2 regions of the Massilia sp. KIM genome follow, and region 2 is predicted to be linked to the other one. Evidence: predicted binding sites of a transcription regulator. Region 2 holds the regulator's gene; the other holds the start of a gene.

Region 1 (8,439 bases), on a different contig from region 2:
TCGTCCATCCTGCCGCGCATGTAGGGGTCGAGCGAGAGGTAGAGGATTTGCAGCAGCAGCTGGCCTTCGCCGGGAACCGGCAGCGGCTCATGGGCGATACGGAAATTCTCCGGCGTCGGCAGACCGCTGGGGCGGGAAGCGAGCAGGACCCGCTGGTTGAGGGTGTCGGTCATCTGGTCGTCCTTATGGTGAAACGGGACCGCCCATACTACGACGGATTGCACTTTCGTTCAGGGCATCCCTTATTCCGGGGCCTGGCGACATGCCCTCGCCTTGACCGGCGAGGGCCTTCGTCGATCTCGGATCCGCTAGACGGTCAGCACCGCGCGGAAGCCCCGCACCGCATAGTACGACTGCACGCCGTTGTGGTAGGTGAACACCTTGCCGTAGCGGCGATCGCAGAACAGCGCCCCGCCCAGCTTGCGCACCTCGGGCGGCGTCGCGATCCAGCTCGAGGTCTTCAGGTCGAATTCGCCCAGCTGCTGCAAGGCGCGGTACTGCTCTTCGGTGAGCAGCTCGACGCCCATTGCGGCGGCCATGCCGAGCGCGCTGCCCTGCGGCTTATTCTCCTTGCGCGCCGCCAGCGCGGCCTCGTCGTAGCACAGGCTGCGCCGGCCCAGCGGAGTCTCGGGGGAGCAGTCGCAGAAGGCGATGCGCCCGTTCTCATCCTTGCCGATCACGTCGGGTTCGCCGCCACTCTCTTCCATCGCATGAAGCGCCCGCAGGGCCTCGGGCTTGCTCTTCAGGCGCTCCCGAACCTCGGTCCAGGAAAGGCTTTCGTGGCGATGCATGTGCGTTTCGAAGCGGGCGCGTAAGGTGTCGAGCAGGATGTCGTGTTCTTTCGAGTTCATCGTCCTGGTGTTCCTTTCCTGAGCTTCAGTGGGCGGCCTGCGCCTGCGCTCGTGCGGCGCTCTCGATCATCTTCCAGCCGTTGCCGGAAGGGTCGCGAAAGCCCGCATCGACGTTGCCGTAACGTTCCACCGGCTCCTGGGTGAACTCGACGCCGCGCTCCTTCAGGCTTGCATAAGTGGCGCGGCAGTCGTCGACCGACAGCACCAGGGGCGGCATGGCGCCCTTGGCGACCATCGCGTGCAGGGTCTGGGCGGTGGCGGCGTCGTGCACGGGCGGGCCGGGACGGAACAGGCCGAGCTGGAAGCCCGGCTGGTCCGGATGCTGCACCGTCAGCCAGCGGTAATCGCCGTTGCGCACGTCCGTGTGGACCTTGAAACCGAGTTTGGCGACGTAGAAGTCGAGCGCTTCGTCCTGGTCGCGCACGTACAGGCCGACGACATTGATACCTGAAATCATGATGTCTCCTTTGAATGGAGCTCCAGTGTGCCAGCGGCCTCCCGGCGCCGCTTCTCCAAAACTGCGATGTTGAGGTCGGGACGGTGGGCGCCGCGCGCCACGCATTCGGGCACCTGCCGGCCGAGGTCGGGAACCGAGCGCGCCCGCAGGCGCAGGTCGCCCGGGCTCTCGCCGGTAATGTCGCGGAAGATGCGCCCGAAGGTGCCGATGCTGTTCCAGCCGGTGCGCAGGGCGACTTCGGTGACCGGCAGGTCGGTGTCGCGCAACAGCGCGCTGGCGCGCTCGATGCGGCGGGTGAGCAGGTAGCGGTGCGGCGGCAGGCCAAAGGCCTTCTTGAATTCGCGCGCGAAGTGGGCGCTCGAGACGGCGCTGACCTCGGCCAGTCGCACTATCGGCCACTCCTCGTGCGGGGCGCCGTCCATGCGGTCCTTGGCGCGCAGCAGGCGGCGCAGCAAATGTGGGTTCTGGCTCATCCTGTCCTGAAACGCTGGCGTCGGTCCTTACCGGATTAGCAACGCCGTTCAGTATAGCCAAAAAAAACCGGCGGAGCGAAGCCGCCGGTTTGCAGGAAGTCTGCGATCGCTCTATCAGTCCCAGCTCAGGGTGCCGCCGGTCTGGTACTCGGTCACGCGGGTCTCGAAGAAGTTGCGCTCCTTCTTCAGGTCGATCATCTCGCTCATCCACGGGAAGGGGTTTTCTTCGTTCGGGAACAGCGGGTCCAGGCCGATCTGCACGGCGCGGCGGTTGGCGATGAAGCGCAGGTAGCTCTTGAACATCGGCGCGTTCAGGCCCAGCACGCCGCGCGGCATGGTGTCCTCGGCGTAGCGGTATTCCAGCTCGACCGCCTTCAGGAACAGTTCCTTGATCTCGTCACGGAAAGCCGGGGTCCACAGCATCGGGTTTTCCATCTTGATCGTGTTGATCAGGTCGATGCCGAAGTTCACGTGCATCGACTCGTCACGCAGGATGTACTGGTACTGCTCGGCGGCGCCGGTCATCTTGTTCTGGCGGCCGAGCGCCAGGATCTGGGTGAAGCCGACGTAGAAGAACAGGCCTTCCATCATGCAGGCGAAGACGATGATCGACTTCAGCAGCTTCTGGTCGTTCTCGACGGTGCCGGTCTTGAAGTCCGGGTCGGTCAGGACCTCGATGAAGGGAATCAGGAACTGGTCCTTGTCGTGGATCGATTCGATCTCGTTGTAGGCATTGAAGATCTCGCGCTCGTCCAGGCCCAGCGACTCGACGATGTACTGGTAGGCGTGGGTGTGGATCGCCTCTTCGAAGGCCTGGCGCAGCAGGTACTGGCGGCATTCCGGCGCGGTGATGTGGCGGTAGGTGCCCAGCACGATGTTGTTGGCGGCCAGCGAGTCGGCGGTGACGAAGAAGCCCAGGTTGCGCTTGACCAGGCGGCGCTCGTCTTCCGACAGGCCGTTCGGGTTCTTCCACAGCTCGATGTCGCGCTGCATGTTCACTTCCTGCGGCATCCAGTGGTTGGCGCAGCCGGCCAGGTACTTGTCCCACGCCCACTTGTACTTGAACGGGACCAGCTGGTTCACGTCGGTCTGGCCGTTGATGATGCGCTTGTCGTCGGCGTTGACGCGCTTCGCCACTTCGGAGGCGGGGGCGCCTTCCGGGTTGGCTGCGGTTTGCGGGGCGCGCGGGGCGCTGGTCGGTTCGTCGTCCCAAGAGAGCATGTTTGTTGATCCTTCTGTCGTGGCCGGATCGCGGGGAAGCGCGGTTCCGGCCTCGGTTGTGTTGAAAAATGGTCGTTCCGGTGGGGATCAAGCGCTGGCGGTTGGCTGGCGAACTTGGGTTCCGGCCTTCGCCGGAACGACGGTCTTTAGGCTAAGGGCATTGTTCAGGTCGCGGTATTCCGGGTCACGCTGGTGTTCAAACCCACGGCGACTTGACGGCGTGTTGGTGCAAGCCATCGCTGGCTTGCACCATTCACGCGCTTACTGGCAAGCCTCGCACTCGTCGAAGCCGGCATCGCCCGGACGCAGGTAGCAGGCGGCGCCTTCCACCACTTCCGCGCTGGCGGCCGGAGCCGACGCCTGCGGCGCATTCGCCGCCGCGGGAGCGCCCGCCGGAGCCGCGTGGCCGGCCGACAGGCCGCCCGAGACCGGCACCGCGTTCAGGGCGCCGGTGCGGGTGGTCGACTTCTCCATGTGGGTCGCGGCGATCGTGCGCAGGTAGTAGGTGGTCTTCAGGCCGCGCAGCCATGCCAGCTTGTAGGTCTCGTCCAGCTTCTTGCCCGAGGCGCCGGCCATGTAGATGTTCAGCGACTGGGCCTGGTCGATCCACTTCTGGCGGCGCGAGGCGGCTTCCACCAGCCACTTCGGCTCGACTTCGAACGCGGTGGCGTAGATGTCGCGCAGGTCCTGCGGCACGCGGTCGATCTTGCTCAGCGAACCGTCGAAGTACTTCAGGTCGGCGATCATCACCTCGTCCCACAGGTCGCGCGCCTTCAGGTCGCGCACCAGGTAGGCGTTGATCTCGGTGAATTCGCCCGACAGGTTCGACTTCACGTACAGGTTCTGGAAGGTCGGCTCGATGCAGGCCGACACGCCGATGATGTTCGAGATGGTCGCGGTCGGGGCGATCGCCACGCAGTTCGAGTTACGCATGCCGAACTGCTTGATGCGGTTGCGCACCACGCTCCAGTCCATGCTCTCGCTGGCGTCCTGCTCCAGGTAACCGCCGCGCTCTTCCGCCAGCAGCTTGATCGAGTCCTGCGGCAGGATGCCGCGGTCCCACAGCGAGCCGGTGTAGGACTCGTAGCGGCCGCGCTCCTCGGCCAGCTCGGTCGAGGCCAGGTAGGCGTAGTAGCAGACGGCTTCCATCGACTTGTCCGCGAACTCGACGGCCTTGTCCGAGGCAAACGGCACGCGCATCATGTGCAGGCAGTCCTGGTGACCCATGATGCCCAGGCCGACCGGGCGGTGGCGCAGGTTCGAGTTGCGCGCCTTGTCGACGGCGTAGTAGTTGATGTCGATGACGTTGTCCAGCATGCGCATCGCGGTGCGGATGGTCTTCTGCAGCTTGACGTGGTCCAGGCCATCGCCCTTCATGTGCTGCGGCAGGTTCACCGAGCCCAGGTTGCAGACGGCGATCTCGTCCTCGCTGGTGTTCAGGGTGATCTCGGTGCACAGGTTCGACGAGTGCACCACGCCCACGTGCTGCTGCGGCGAACGGATGTTGCACGGATCCTTGAAGGTGATCCACGGGTGGCCGGTCTCGAACAGCATCGACAGCATCTTGCGCCACAGATCGAGCGCCTCGATCTTCTTGAAGACGCCCATCTCGCCGCGCTCGGCCTTGGCTTCGTAGGCGACGTAGGCTTTCTCGAAGGCCTTGCCGGTCAGGTCGTGCAGGTCCGGGGTCTCGGACGGCGAGAACAGGGTCCAGGTGCCCTTCTCCATCACGCGCTTCATGAACAGGTCCGGGATCCAGTTCGCGGTGTTCATGTCGTGGGTGCGGCGGCGGTCGTCGCCGGTGTTCTTGCGCAGGTCGAGGAATTCCTCGATGTCCAGGTGCCAGGTTTCCAGGTAGGCGCAGACCGCGCCCTTGCGCTTGCCGCCCTGGTTGACCGCCACGGCGGTGTCGTTGACCACCTTCAGGAAGGGCACGACGCCCTGCGAGCGGCCGTTGGTGCCCTTGATGCGCGAGCCGAGCGCGCGCACCGGGGTCCAGTCGTTGCCCAGGCCGCCGGCGAACTTCGACAGCAACGCGTTTTCCTTGATCGCGTCGTAGATGCCTTCCAGGTCGTCGCTGACGGTGGTCAGGTAGCACGAGGACAGCTGCGAACGGCGGGTGCCCGAGTTGAACAGGGTCGGGGTCGAGCTCATGAAGTCGAAGGACGACAGCAGGTTGTAGAACTCGATGGCGCGCGCTTCGCGGTCGGCTTCGCGCAGGGCCAGGCCCATCGCGACGCGCATGTAGAAGGCCTGCGGCATCTCGATGCGCACGTCGCGCACGTGCAGGAAGTAGCGGTCGTACAGGGTCTGCAGGCCGATGTAGCCGAACTGCAGGTCGCGGTCGGCGACGATGGCCTTGGCCAGGCGCTCGAGGTCGAACTTGCCCAACTCTTCATCCAGCAGCTCGTGCTGGATGCCCTTGGCGATGTACTGCGGGAAGTAGGTGATGTACTCGGCGGCGGCGCCGGCTTGCGGCACTTCCTTGCCGAAGACTTCCTTGCGGATGGTGTGCAGCAGGATGCGGGCGGTCACCTGGCTGTAGGCCGGGTCCTTTTCCATCAGCGCGCGGGCGGCCAGGATGGCGGACTTGTGCAGCTCTTCCAGCGGCACGCCGTCGTACAGGTTCTTCAGGGTCTCGGAGACGATGGCGTCGGCGTCGACATGCTTTTCCAGGCCGGCGCAGGCGGCGTTGATCAGGCCGGCGACCACGTTCATGTCCAGCGGACGGCGCTCGCCGCCGTCGACCACGTGGATCTGCGGCGCCTGGACGGCGTTGCCGCCGGCGGCTTCCTTGGCCGCGCGGCGCTCTTCCATGCGCTTGGCGCGGTACAGCACGTATTCGCGGGCGACGTCATGCTCGCCCGAACGCATCAGCGACAACTCGACCTGGTCCTGCACGTCTTCGATGTGGAAGGTGCCGCCGTTCGGCTGGCGGCGCACCAGCGCGGCCACCACGTTGTTGGTCAGCTGTTCCACCAGTTCGCGGATGCGCGCCGACACCGCGCCCTGCCCGCCGGCGACGGCGAGGAAGGCCTTGGTCATCGCGACCGAGATCTTGTTCGGCTCGAACGCGACCACCGCGCCGTTACGGCGGATGACGCGGTAATCACCACGCGCAACGATCTCGGCAGGGGTGGCGCCGGTCGCCGTCGTTCCTGGGGTGACGTGCGGGTTGATCGAGATGTCTTGTGCTGTTTGCATTGAGCCTCCAGGATGGCAGCCGCAGCCGCCGTTTTGTTATCACTGAGACCGTTACCGGCCGTTGACAAATTTAAAAGCAAAGCGATACCCCGCCAGCCGGTGGCCTAAGCTGGCAAACCAGATATGCAGGGTAAGAATCTTTCGTTGAATCGTGTCGGAAGCTGAGCTTGCCGACTACCGGTGGATCTAGCAGGTGAGCTAGCAGATGAGCTAGCGGATGAGCTAGTTGCTTCTTGTTCACTACCACTAGATCTAGTGTCCGGCGTTGAGATGAGACTAATTGTAGTACCTCGTTTGCGATAGAGGCAAGAAAATAAATTCGCAATTTTTGAGGCGATTCGTGGTGCCGAGGCTTGACTTTTGTAGTCTCCCGAACGATGCGGAGCTCGCGGTGAGCGAGCACTAACATCGGAATTTTCGGCTGCCTATTGGGTAATCAAGAAGAGGCATTGTTGCACTGAGGAAGTGCATTTTGCACCATATTAATTTCCGCAAAATTACACCGACGACGAACCCGCAACACTAGATCTAGGGTTCAGTCGTCCGGGGCGCTGATCTCGAGCTTCTGCATCTGGTAGCGCAGCTGGCGCACGCTGATGCCGAGCAGGCTCGCCGCCTGGGTGCGGTTGAACTGGGTCTGCTGGAGGGCGCGCTGGATGATGTCGCGCTCGACCTGGGCCAGGTATTCGGGCAGGTTGCTGGGCAGCTCGGCCGGCCCCAGTGCCACCGGGGCCGGCGTCGGCAGCGGCGCCGCGGCCGGCAGCGGGGGCGGCGGCTCGGGGCTGAGCGGCATGGCCGGGGCGACCGGCGGCGGCAAGGGTTCTCGCACGCCGGCGTCCACCGGCCGCGCCGCCTTGAGCGACAGGTCGCCAACCTCGATCACGCCCTCGTTGGCGAAGGCCAGCGCGCGCTCCAGCACGTTCTCCAGCTCGCGCACGTTGCCCGGGAAGGAGTAGGCGCGCAGGGCCTCGAGCACGCCGGGGCCGAGCGCGGCCTTGCCCGGCCCGGCCAGGCGCGCCAGGATCGCGTCGCACAGGAGCGGCAGGTCGTCCAGGCGCTCGCGCAGGGGCGGCAGGGCCAGCTCGATCACGTTCAGGCGGTAGAACAGGTCTTGCCTGAACTTGCCGTTCTCGACGCAGCGCGCCAGGTCCTGGTGGGTGGCGCTGACGATGCGCACGTCGACCGGCTCCTCCACCGTGGCGCCGATCTTGCGCACGCGCCGCTCCTGGATCGCGCGCAGCAGCTTCACCTGCATCGCCAGCGGCAGGTCGGCCACTTCGTCCAGCATCAGGGTGCCGCCGTCGGCGGCCTGGAAGAAGCCTTCGCGCTCGTCGGCGGCGCCGGTGAAGGCGCCCTTGCGGTAGCCGAAGAACTCGGCCTCCATCAGGGTCTCGGGGATGGCGCCGCAGTTCACGGCGACGAAGGGCTTGGCGGCGCGCGAACTCTGGGCGTGGATCTCGCGCGCGGCCAGCTCCTTGCCGGCGCCGGATTCGCCGGTGATCGAGACCGGGGCGTTGGAGCGCGCCAGGCGCGCGATCTGGGCGCGCAGCGACTGCATGGCGGTCGAATTGCCGATCAGGCGCGAGCCGGCGGCGTCCTCCCCGGCCTGGCCGTCCTTCTCCGTCACCTTCAGCGCCGAGCGCACCATCACGCGCAGCGCATCCAGCGCCACCGGCTTGGCGATGTAGTCGAAGGCGCCGGCCTTGAGGGCCACCACCGCGTTCTCGGCGCTGCCGAAGGCGGTGATCACGGCCACCGGCGTGCCCTTGCCGGACGCGCTGATCTCCCGCACCAGCTCGATCCCCAGCCCGTCCGGCAGGCGCATGTCGGTGAGCACCAGGGCGTAGTCGTGTTCGTCGAACAGGCTGCGCGCCTGGCGCAGGGTGGCGGCGCTGTCGACGTCCAGGCCCATCTTGAGCAGGGTGATCTCGAGCAGTTCGCGCAGGTCGGCTTCGTCGTCGACCACCAGGATGCGGGGGGCGCTCATGGCCGCTCCTTATTTGGCGTTAAGGAAGCTGATGACGAAGCGGCCCGTGGCTTTGCGCGGGCCCAGCGCGGTCTGGTCGAACCGGTATTCATAGTCGAGTTTCGCATCGTTGTTCAGGCACAGCTCGCGCGCCAGGTAGAGTCCAAGGCCGGTGCCCTTGCTCGAGGTGGTGTAAAAGGGTTCGAACAGGTGGGCGCGCACTTCGGGCGTGATGCCGGGTCCGTCGTCCTGCACGTGCAGTTCCGC
Region 2 (8,439 bases):
TCGTCGGCCTTGATGGTGCCGATGCCGGTAACGATGGCCTGGGCGCGGGCGCGCCAAACGTGGCCGTCGGCACGCGCCTCGGGACCGGTGATCCACTGGCTCTCGCCGTTGTCGAGCGCGGTGACGCCGTCCAGGCTGGCGGCCACCTTCAGGCGCACCCAGGGCAGGCCGCGGCGCATGCGCGAGAAAAAGCCGATGTTCAGTTCGCTCGCTTCCTCGGCCAGGACGCCGGAGCTGACGGCGATGCCGGCGGCTTCGAGCTGGGCCAGGCCGCGCCCGGCGACCAGGGGATTGGGATCGACCATGGCCGCCACAACCCGGCCCAGGCCGGCTTCGATCAGGGCGTTCGAGCATGGCGGGGTACGGCCGTGGTGGCTGCACGGTTCCAGGGTGACGTAGGCGGTTGCGCCGCGCACATCGTGGCCGCGTTCGCGCGCATCGCGCATGGCCTCGATTTCGGCGTGCGGGCCACCTGCGCGCTGGGTATGGCCGGCGCCAATCACGACGCCGTCGCGCACGATCACGCAGCCGATGCGCGGGTTCGGCGCCGTGATGTAGATGCCCTTCGCGGCCCATTCCAGGGCGAGCGCCATGCCTTCGGCATCGCTGCGGATTGCTACGCTGTCCTTCGTCACGTTGACCTTTCCTTCAGGGCGGCGCTTCGGCGCCTTCACAGCCGCGTTCGCGCGCCGGATTGCACAAGCGGGCACGCCCCAGCATGTTGATTTTAATACGCCGGACATGGTCGCCGTGAAACAGCGAGAGGGTGCCCGGCCGCGAAGCTGCGGGATTGGTGTCGCTGCAGCTGCGCCCGGCGCCATTGTAGGCGATGTAGTGCGCAGGCGTCTTGGAGGGGAAGGAAAAGTCGATGCGCAGGCCGGGTGGCAGCGGCGGATGGCTGGCCAGGATGTCGTCGCCTTCGCCGGGTGTGCGGTCGCCGTCGCGGTCGACGAAGACGGTCCAGCCGGCTGTCCAGTCCTGGCCGGCCTCGTCGTTCGGGACCAGTTTGACGGCTTCGTTGCGGGCGATGGCCTGGGCGCGGGTCAGGGCTACGGCGCCGAAGAAGTCGCCTGCGGCGGCGTGCAACTGCTGGCTGCGGATGAGCTCGTGGAAATTTGGAGCGGCGACGGCGGCGGCAATGGCGGCGACGGCCAGGACGACGCAGAGTTCGGCGAGCGAAAAACCGCGTCGCAAACCGTCGTCCCTGCGCAGGCGGGGACCCAAGTTTGCGCGCATGGCCACGGTCCGCGCTGGCGGCAGGGGACGCGAACTTGGGTTCCCGCCTTCGCGGGAACGACGAGCCAGCTTAACGTGCCTCTCGCATCTCAAACCGGCGTCCCCGCACCTCAAACCCTCGTCCCCGCACCTCAAACCGCCCTCCCCGCGCCCCAAACCGTCGTCCCCGCACCGCAAACCGTCGTCCCCGCGAAGGCGGGGACCCAAGTTTGCGCGCGTGACCACGGTCCGCGCCGGTGGCACGAAACGTGAACTTGGGTTCCCGCCTTCGCGGGAACGACGGGACGGCTGTGCGCCCCCCTCGTACCTAGAACCGGCGTCCCCACAACTCGAAACGTCTTCGCCGTATCTCAAACCGTCATCCCCGAACCTCGAAACGTCTTCGCCGTATCTCAAACCGTCATCCCCGCACCTCAAACCGTCGTCCCCGCGAAGGCGGGGACCCAAGTTTGCGCGCGTGGTCACGGCCCGCGCTGGCGGCACAAAAAGTAAACTTGGGTTCCCGCCTTCGCGGGAACGACGTAGAAGATGCGAACACTTCCCGCAACTTGAACCGTCATCCCTGCACCTCAAACCCTCGTCCCCGCACCTTAAACCGTCGTCCCCGCGAAGGCGGGGACCCAAGTTTGCGCGCGTGACCACGGTCCGCGCTGGCGACAGGAAACGTGAACTTGGGTTCCCGCCTGCGCGGGAACGACGGGCCGGCTGTGCGCGCTGCTCGTACCTCGAACCGTATTCCCCGCACCTCAGCCCGTCGTCCCCGCGAAGGTGGGGACCCAAGTTTGTGCGCGTGGCCACGATCCGCGCGGGCGCCACAAAACGTACACTTGGGTTCCCGCCTTTGCGGAAACGACGGGCTGTGTGCGCGCACTCGCCGTACCGCGATGGTCGCCGCTTCAAGGCCAGCATTTGTCCGAGGTCCCGCTTGATGTCTGCCGCCCCACGCTGTCATAAGTCAGCGCCCCACATTCCGGGTCCTCATGCCCGGCCTTGACCCTCTCGGTCCCCGGCCGCGCGCGCAGCTCGACGCATTGGACAATGGTCTGCCCCGCGCAGGCATAGCCGTCGATCTCATAGGCGCTGGATGCGGCCTCGCGCCCGACCCACCAGCGGAACTGACCCGCATTCGGATCCTCCGCGTCCGCCGAGAACGCCACGTAGGTATGGTGCTGCGCCCTGTACTGCTCCTGCTTCTGCATCGTGTCCACCAGGGCCAGCTGGGCCTCGACCCGGCGCGCCTTGCGCACATGGTCGGAGTACACCGGATAGGCCACGGCACTCAGGAGCGCAACGATCGCCATCACCACCATCAGTTCGACCAGGCTGAATCCACCGATCCCTTTCCTCATCCTCCCCTCCCTGAACTCGTTATCCTGCCCCCTCGCGCAGCGCCGCCAGGTTGCCGATCTCGCGCCAGCCGATCCGCCTGCCCGGCGTGCCCGCCGTCGCCGGCTTGCGGTAATAAGCCTGGACCGCCGCCTGTGTCGTCGGCGACGCGCCGGTGCCCAGGGCCGTGATGCGGTACAGGTGTCCGGCGCCCCGCGCCGGCATTAGCTCGATCAGGTAGCGCGGGGCCTGCACCGGCAGTCCGCCCTCGCCTTGCGGCATGTAGCGGCCAGTGAAGCTGCCGAAGTAGACCGCTGGGCCGTCCTCGGCCGCAATCCGCTCGACCTGCCGCGCCGGTTCGCTCTCAGGGGCGCACAGGCCGTCGTAGGGTGCGCCGCCCTCGCAGGCGGCCGCGAAGGCGGTCGTCAAGCCCGTGGCGAAGGCAGCGGCGCGCGCGGAACCGGGGTCGGTCCCGCCTTCGATGTCACGCTCGGCGTCCGCCAGCGCCGCCTCCGCCATCCGCAGGGCCAGCAGCCGGTCGAGTTCGTGCGCGCAGGCGCGCGCGCCGTACAGGGCGCTGCGAGCGCCAGCCAGGCCGGTCATCAGCACCGCGAGCATCAGCACCATTGCCGTAAGCAAGGCCGCCCCCTGCTCGCGGCGGCAATCCGGCGTGAACTTCCTCGTCGCATCCATGCAAGCCTCAGGGCGCCGCCGCCGGCAAGGCGATCGTGGTGGTGTAGACCTTGCGCATCCGCGCGGCCGTCGTCCGCCCCACTCCTGGTCGCGCCAGTTCGGCTTCGGTGAGCCGGGTCCCGGGGTCGTCGCCGGCGTGCGCTTCGGCATGGTCCGGGCCGAACAGGCTGTACACCGCGTGCGCACCCGCCTCGCGATCGAGCAGCGGCCCGTGCAGCAGCAGCGCCACCTGCACGCTCGCCACCTTCTTCCAATGCGTGCGCCGGTGCAGGTCCTTCTCGCGCTCGGCTTCGCTCGCGCCGTTCAGTGCCAGGCCCGCGTCGAGGGCGGCGAGCGTCGACGCCGGGACGTAGCGGTTGGGTGCGCCGTCGCCGTCGCTGTCCAGTCCGTACAGCACCTGGAAGCCGTCGACCCGACCGGCCACCGCGTCGGCTGACCAGTTGCTCTTGCCACGGTATTTGCAACGCAGCTCAGACTCGCCCTGGGCGTTGCGCGCCACGTGGAAAATGCTCCAGCCTTCCTCGTCGGCGTGCACCGGAAAGCCGGCGCAGTCGACCGTGCCGCCGTCGCCGTCGGGCGGCGCGCCACTGCCGGGAAAGCGCAGCGCCAGCACGTCGCTGCCGTTGACCGCCTCCAGCAGGCCGGTTCCGATGCCGGCGCCGTTGCGGGACACCGTTCTCGCGTCCAGCCCAGCGATCCTGGCCGGCGCCTCCGGGGCCGGCGGCGAGGCCGCGCTCCAGTCCACGTGAGCCGCTTGACGCACCGCGCGGGCAACGGCCTCCAATGCGTAGCGGCCGGCCTCGTCCATGGCCTCGGCTTCGGTCTGGGCCGCGTAGACCCGGCTGCTGCCGATCAGGAGACTGCCCGCCCCCAGCAGCACCGCCAGGCCGAGCGTCATCGCGACCAGGAGTTCGGCCATCGTCAACCCGCGCTGGTGTCGAACACAGCCCTTCATGGCGCCAGCATGCCCACATGAGCGGGCGCGTCACCCGTGCCGCTCCAGCCGAACTTGATCAGGATGGGGGCGTCCGCGCTGCCGCTGCAGCTCCAGCGGTAGCGGCGCGCCGCCTCGTCCCAGGGCGCGTCGTCACGGCAGACGAGGACGCGCCCGCCAGGGAAGGCGTCGTGCACGCGCTGCCGCACCGCATGCAGGTCGAACTGCGCCAGCGCGGCGGGAGCGCAGTCGGACGCGCCGTAACAGGATGCGGGCGGCACACCGGGCGGGCCATCGCTGGCCTCGTAGTCGAGGGCGAGATAGGGATTGGCGGCGTCGGGCACACTCGCGAACGCCGGGTTGGCCTGCATGCGCGCGGCCAGCGCGGCGCCGAGCTGAGCGGCTTCCGCAGCCAAGGCTGACTGCTGACGCGTGCGCGCCGCCGCCAGTTGGGCGGCGCCGGCGCCGACCACGCCGACCGCAAGGACGAACAGCGCCACCAGCACTTCCACCAGCGTGAAGCCTGGGCTGGACGTATCGCCGCGATATGCCTGCACTCCCACCTCCCCGGAACGGACTGATCCTGTGAGCTGCGAGTGTAGGCGGCGTGGCGGACGCTGCGATGAGGTGAGCCAAGCGCAAGCGCCGGGCTGAAGGGAACTTTTTGTTGAGGCGCTCGCAGCCTGCATCGCAAGGCCGAACGCAGGCGCCCCGCCCCTGGTCAGGGTCGGAGCATGCGCGGACGAAGTGAGGGATTACTGCTTGCGTGGATGGCCGACTTCGGCCAAGGCCTGCTGGAACTCGTCCAGGTCTTCGAAATTCTTGTACACCGAGGCGAAGCGGATGTAGGCGATCTTGTCCAGGCGTTTGAGCTCCTGCATCACCAGTTCGCCCACATAGCCGGTGTCGACTTCGCGCCGGCCGCTGGTCAGGAGCTTTTCCTCGATCGATGCGACCGCGCCGTCGATGGCCTCGGCCGCGACCGGGCGCTTGCGCAGGGCCAGCATCAGGCTGCCGCGCAGCTTGCTCGACTCGAATTCGGTACGGCTGCCGTTCTTCTTGACGATGATCGGCATCGACAGCTCGATCCGCTCATAGGTGGTGAAGCGTTTGTCGCACTTGGTGCAACGGCGCCGGCGCCGGATGGAATCCCCCTCCTCCGAAACGCGGGTATCGAGGACCTGGGTGTCTTCATGCTGGCAGAAGGGACATTTCATGGCGCCGGGGTATGCAAAAAAAGGGGCCGGCAGGACCGGCCCCGGGACCTCAAGCCTCGTAGACCGGGTACTTGTCGGTCAGCTTCTTGACCTCACCCTTGACGCGCTCGATGGTGGCGGCGTCGTGCGGGTTGTCCAGCACGTCGGCGATCAGGTGGCCCACCTTGACCGCGTCTTCTTCCTTGAAACCACGGGTGGTGAAGGCCGGGCTGCCGAGGCGGATGCCGGAGGTGACGAAGGGCTTCTGCGGGTCGTTCGGAATGCCGTTCTTGTTGCAGGTCATGTGCGCCTGGCCCAGGATGGCTTCCGCTTCCTTGCCGGTCAGGCCCTTGGAACGCAGGTCGACCAGCATCACGTGCGATTCGGTGCGGCCCGACACGATGCGCAGGCCGCGCTCGGTCAGGGTCTCGGCCAGCGCCTTGGCGTTCTTGACCACCTGCTTCTGGTAGGCCTTGAATTCCGGCGACAGCGCTTCCTTGAAGGCCACGGCCTTGGCCGCGATCACGTGCATCAGCGGACCGCCCTGGATACCCGGGAAGATCGCCGAGTTGATGGCTTTCTCGTACTCGGCCTTCATCAGGATGATGCCGCCGCGCGGGCCGCGCAGCGATTTATGGGTGGTCGAGGTGACGAAGTCGGCGTAAGGCACCGGGTTCGGGTATTCGCCGGCGGCGATCAGGCCGGCGTAGTGGGCCATGTCGACCATGAAATAGGCGCCCACTTCCTTGGCAACCTTGGCGAAACGCTCGAAGTCGATGCGCAGCGAGAAAGCGGAGGCGCCGGCGATGATCATCTTCGGCTTGTGCTCGCGCGCCAGGCGTTCCATCTGCTCGTAGTCGATGTCTTCCTGCGCGGTCAGGCCGTAGGAAATGACGTTGAACCACTTGCCCGACATGTTCAGGGCCATGCCGTGGGTCAGGTGGCCGCCTTCCGCCAGCGACATGCCCATGATGGTGTCGCCCGGCTTGAGCATGGCGAAGAACACGCCCTGGTTGGCCTGCGAGCCCGAGTTCGGCTGGACGTTGGCGGCTTCGGCGCCAAACAGTTCCTTCAGGCGGTCGATCGCCAGCTGCTCGGCGACGTCGACGTATTCGCAGCCGCCGTAGTAGCGCTTGCCCGGATAGCCTTCGGCATATTTATTGGTCAGTTGCGAGCCCTGGGCCTGCATCACCGCCGGCGAGGTGTAGTTCTCGGAAGCGATCAGTTCGATGTGGTCTTGCTGGCGAACGTTTTCCTTCTGGATGGCATCCCACAGTTCCGGGTCGATGTTGGCGAGCGTATGGTTTTTTGCAAACATGTAAAACTCCAATCGATAGTAAACCAGGCAACGGGCAAGCCTTGAAGCGCGGGCGGGAGCCGGATGCAAACGGGCTGCCGCGCGACAGAGTCAAGCGCGAACCAGTTGAATGGCTGCCCAGGCGAACGGCGAGTGACGTCTCAGGTTCCCCGGTGGGACTCCACCTTGCCGGGCCAGGGCCAGGGGCCGGGGCGCACGGTGTTTCGCCAGTTACGTGAGACGTAGGGACTATGGATTGTATGTGATCTCGCCCTCTTAGGGCAAGGAAACGGCTGACACGGCCGCAGGCAGGCCGCCCCGGGCGCCACCTCGGCGGCGCCCGGCAGCGCGATGTCGTTTCGGCTACAATTTCCAGTCTTATACGCCGCAAGGGACCTTCACCATGATCGTATTTATCACTGGCGCCTCGGCCGGCTTCGGCGCAGAGATGGCGCGCGTCTTCGCCCGCAATGGCCACCGCGTCGTGCTCGCGGCGCGCCGCGCCGAGCGCATCGCCGAGCTGGCGGCCGAACTGGGCGACGCCGCCCTGCCGCTGACCCTGGACGTGACCAGCCGAGCCTCCATCGACGCCGCCCTGGCCGCGCTGCCGGCAGACTGGAAGCCGATCGACGTCCTGATCAACAATGCCGGCTTGGCCCTGAACACCGCCCCGGCCCACGAAGTGCCGCTGGAAGACTGGGAAACCATGATCGCCACCAATTGCCAGGGGCTGGTGACGATGACCCGCGCCGTGCTGCCGGACATGGTGGCGCGCGGCAGCGGCCTGGTGATCAATCTCGGTTCGGTGGCCGGCCACTACCCTTATCCGGGCGGGAACGTGTACGGGGCGACCAAGGCCTTCGTGGAGCAGTTCACGCTGAACCTGCGCGCCGACCTGGTCGGCACCGGGGTGCGCGCCACCAACCTGGCGCCCGGCCTGTGCGGCGGCACCGAGTTCTCGAACGTGCGTTTCAAGGGCGACGACGCGGCCGCGGCCAAGGTGTACGAGGGCACGGTCCCGCTGACGGCCAAGGACATCGCCGACACCGCCTACTGGATCGCCACCCTGCCGCCCCACGTCAACGTCAACCTCATCGAGCTGATGCCGACCTGCCAGGGCTTCTCCCCCTTCGCCATCAAGCGTAGCCAAGGCTAAATCTGAAGCCGTTAGCTCCAGAACGTCGTCCCGGCGAAGGCCGGGACCCAAGTTTGCGGGAGCAGCCGTGCATACAAGCTTGGGCCCCGGCCTTCGCCGGGGCGACGGTTTTTCTGCTAAGCCGGGGCGACAGCTTTTCTGCTAAGTCAACACCATTACGCTAACTGCTCCCGTGTACGTCTACGCTCCTCCACCCGCCCATGTAACGCGCGCTCTCAATTTGTGAGAAAGTGTTACAGTCATTGGTCTTCAGGCACTGTTTCACGTCTACTACTGCCCACCCATGCATGCCTGATGGCAGAGGCAGGGGCGTTTTTGTCTTTTTATGTATGTTAGCGTACATAATTCAGGCAGAAATCGCGTAAAATGTTTCCTATTTACATTTAATGGCAGGGGAAATGCCTTCAGCTTTTGACTGGCCAGTCCGGGTCTATTACGAAGACACCGACGCCGGTGGCATCGTGTTTTATGCCAATTACCTGAAGTTCTTCGAACGCGCGCGCACCGAATGGCTGCGCGCTGCCGGCATTGCCCAGCAAGCATTGCTCGACGCCGAAGGCGCCGGATTCGTGGTCAAGAGCGCGCAGCTCGACTACCACGC

What was found. Region 2 encodes NrdR, which represses ribonucleotide reductase genes. Its sites were predicted from a motif close to CACNANATNTNGTG; they were not measured.
Region 1: a site for NrdR is predicted at 6,451-6,464, ahead of B0920_RS16685 (ribonucleoside-diphosphate reductase subunit alpha). Genes of this name have one in related genera too.

Annotation. Positions count from the first base shown of each region.
Region 1 is NZ_MVAD01000002.1:430,178-438,616, reverse strand. It holds gene B0920_RS16710 (NADP-dependent oxidoreductase) at 1-173, opposite strand, end outside; gene B0920_RS16705 (DUF4256 domain-containing protein) at 309-851, opposite strand; gene B0920_RS16700 (VOC family protein) at 877-1,308, opposite strand; gene B0920_RS16695 (helix-turn-helix domain-containing protein) at 1,305-1,781, opposite strand; gene B0920_RS16690 (ribonucleotide-diphosphate reductase subunit beta) at 1,896-3,002, opposite strand; gene B0920_RS16685 (ribonucleoside-diphosphate reductase subunit alpha) at 3,264-6,206, opposite strand; gene B0920_RS16680 (sigma-54 dependent transcriptional regulator) at 6,742-8,193, opposite strand; gene B0920_RS16675 (PAS domain-containing sensor histidine kinase) at 8,203-8,439, opposite strand, start outside.
Region 2 is NZ_MVAD01000001.1:2,324,242-2,332,680, forward strand. It holds gene ribD (bifunctional diaminohydroxyphosphoribosylaminopyrimidine deaminase/5-amino-6-(5-phosphoribosylamino)uracil reductase RibD) at 1-593, opposite strand, end outside; gene B0920_RS10100 (GspH/FimT family protein) at 649-1,236, opposite strand; gene B0920_RS10105 (type IV pilin protein) at 2,133-2,585, opposite strand; gene B0920_RS10110 (hypothetical protein) at 2,605-3,255, opposite strand; gene B0920_RS10115 (PilW family protein) at 3,263-4,210, opposite strand; gene pilV (type IV pilus modification protein PilV) at 4,207-4,746, opposite strand; gene nrdR (transcriptional regulator NrdR) at 4,945-5,406, opposite strand; gene glyA (serine hydroxymethyltransferase) at 5,456-6,703, opposite strand; ZMP/ZTP riboswitch at 6,812-6,927, opposite strand; gene B0920_RS10135 (SDR family NAD(P)-dependent oxidoreductase) at 7,086-7,838, shown strand; gene ybgC (tol-pal system-associated acyl-CoA thioesterase) at 8,237-8,439, shown strand, end outside.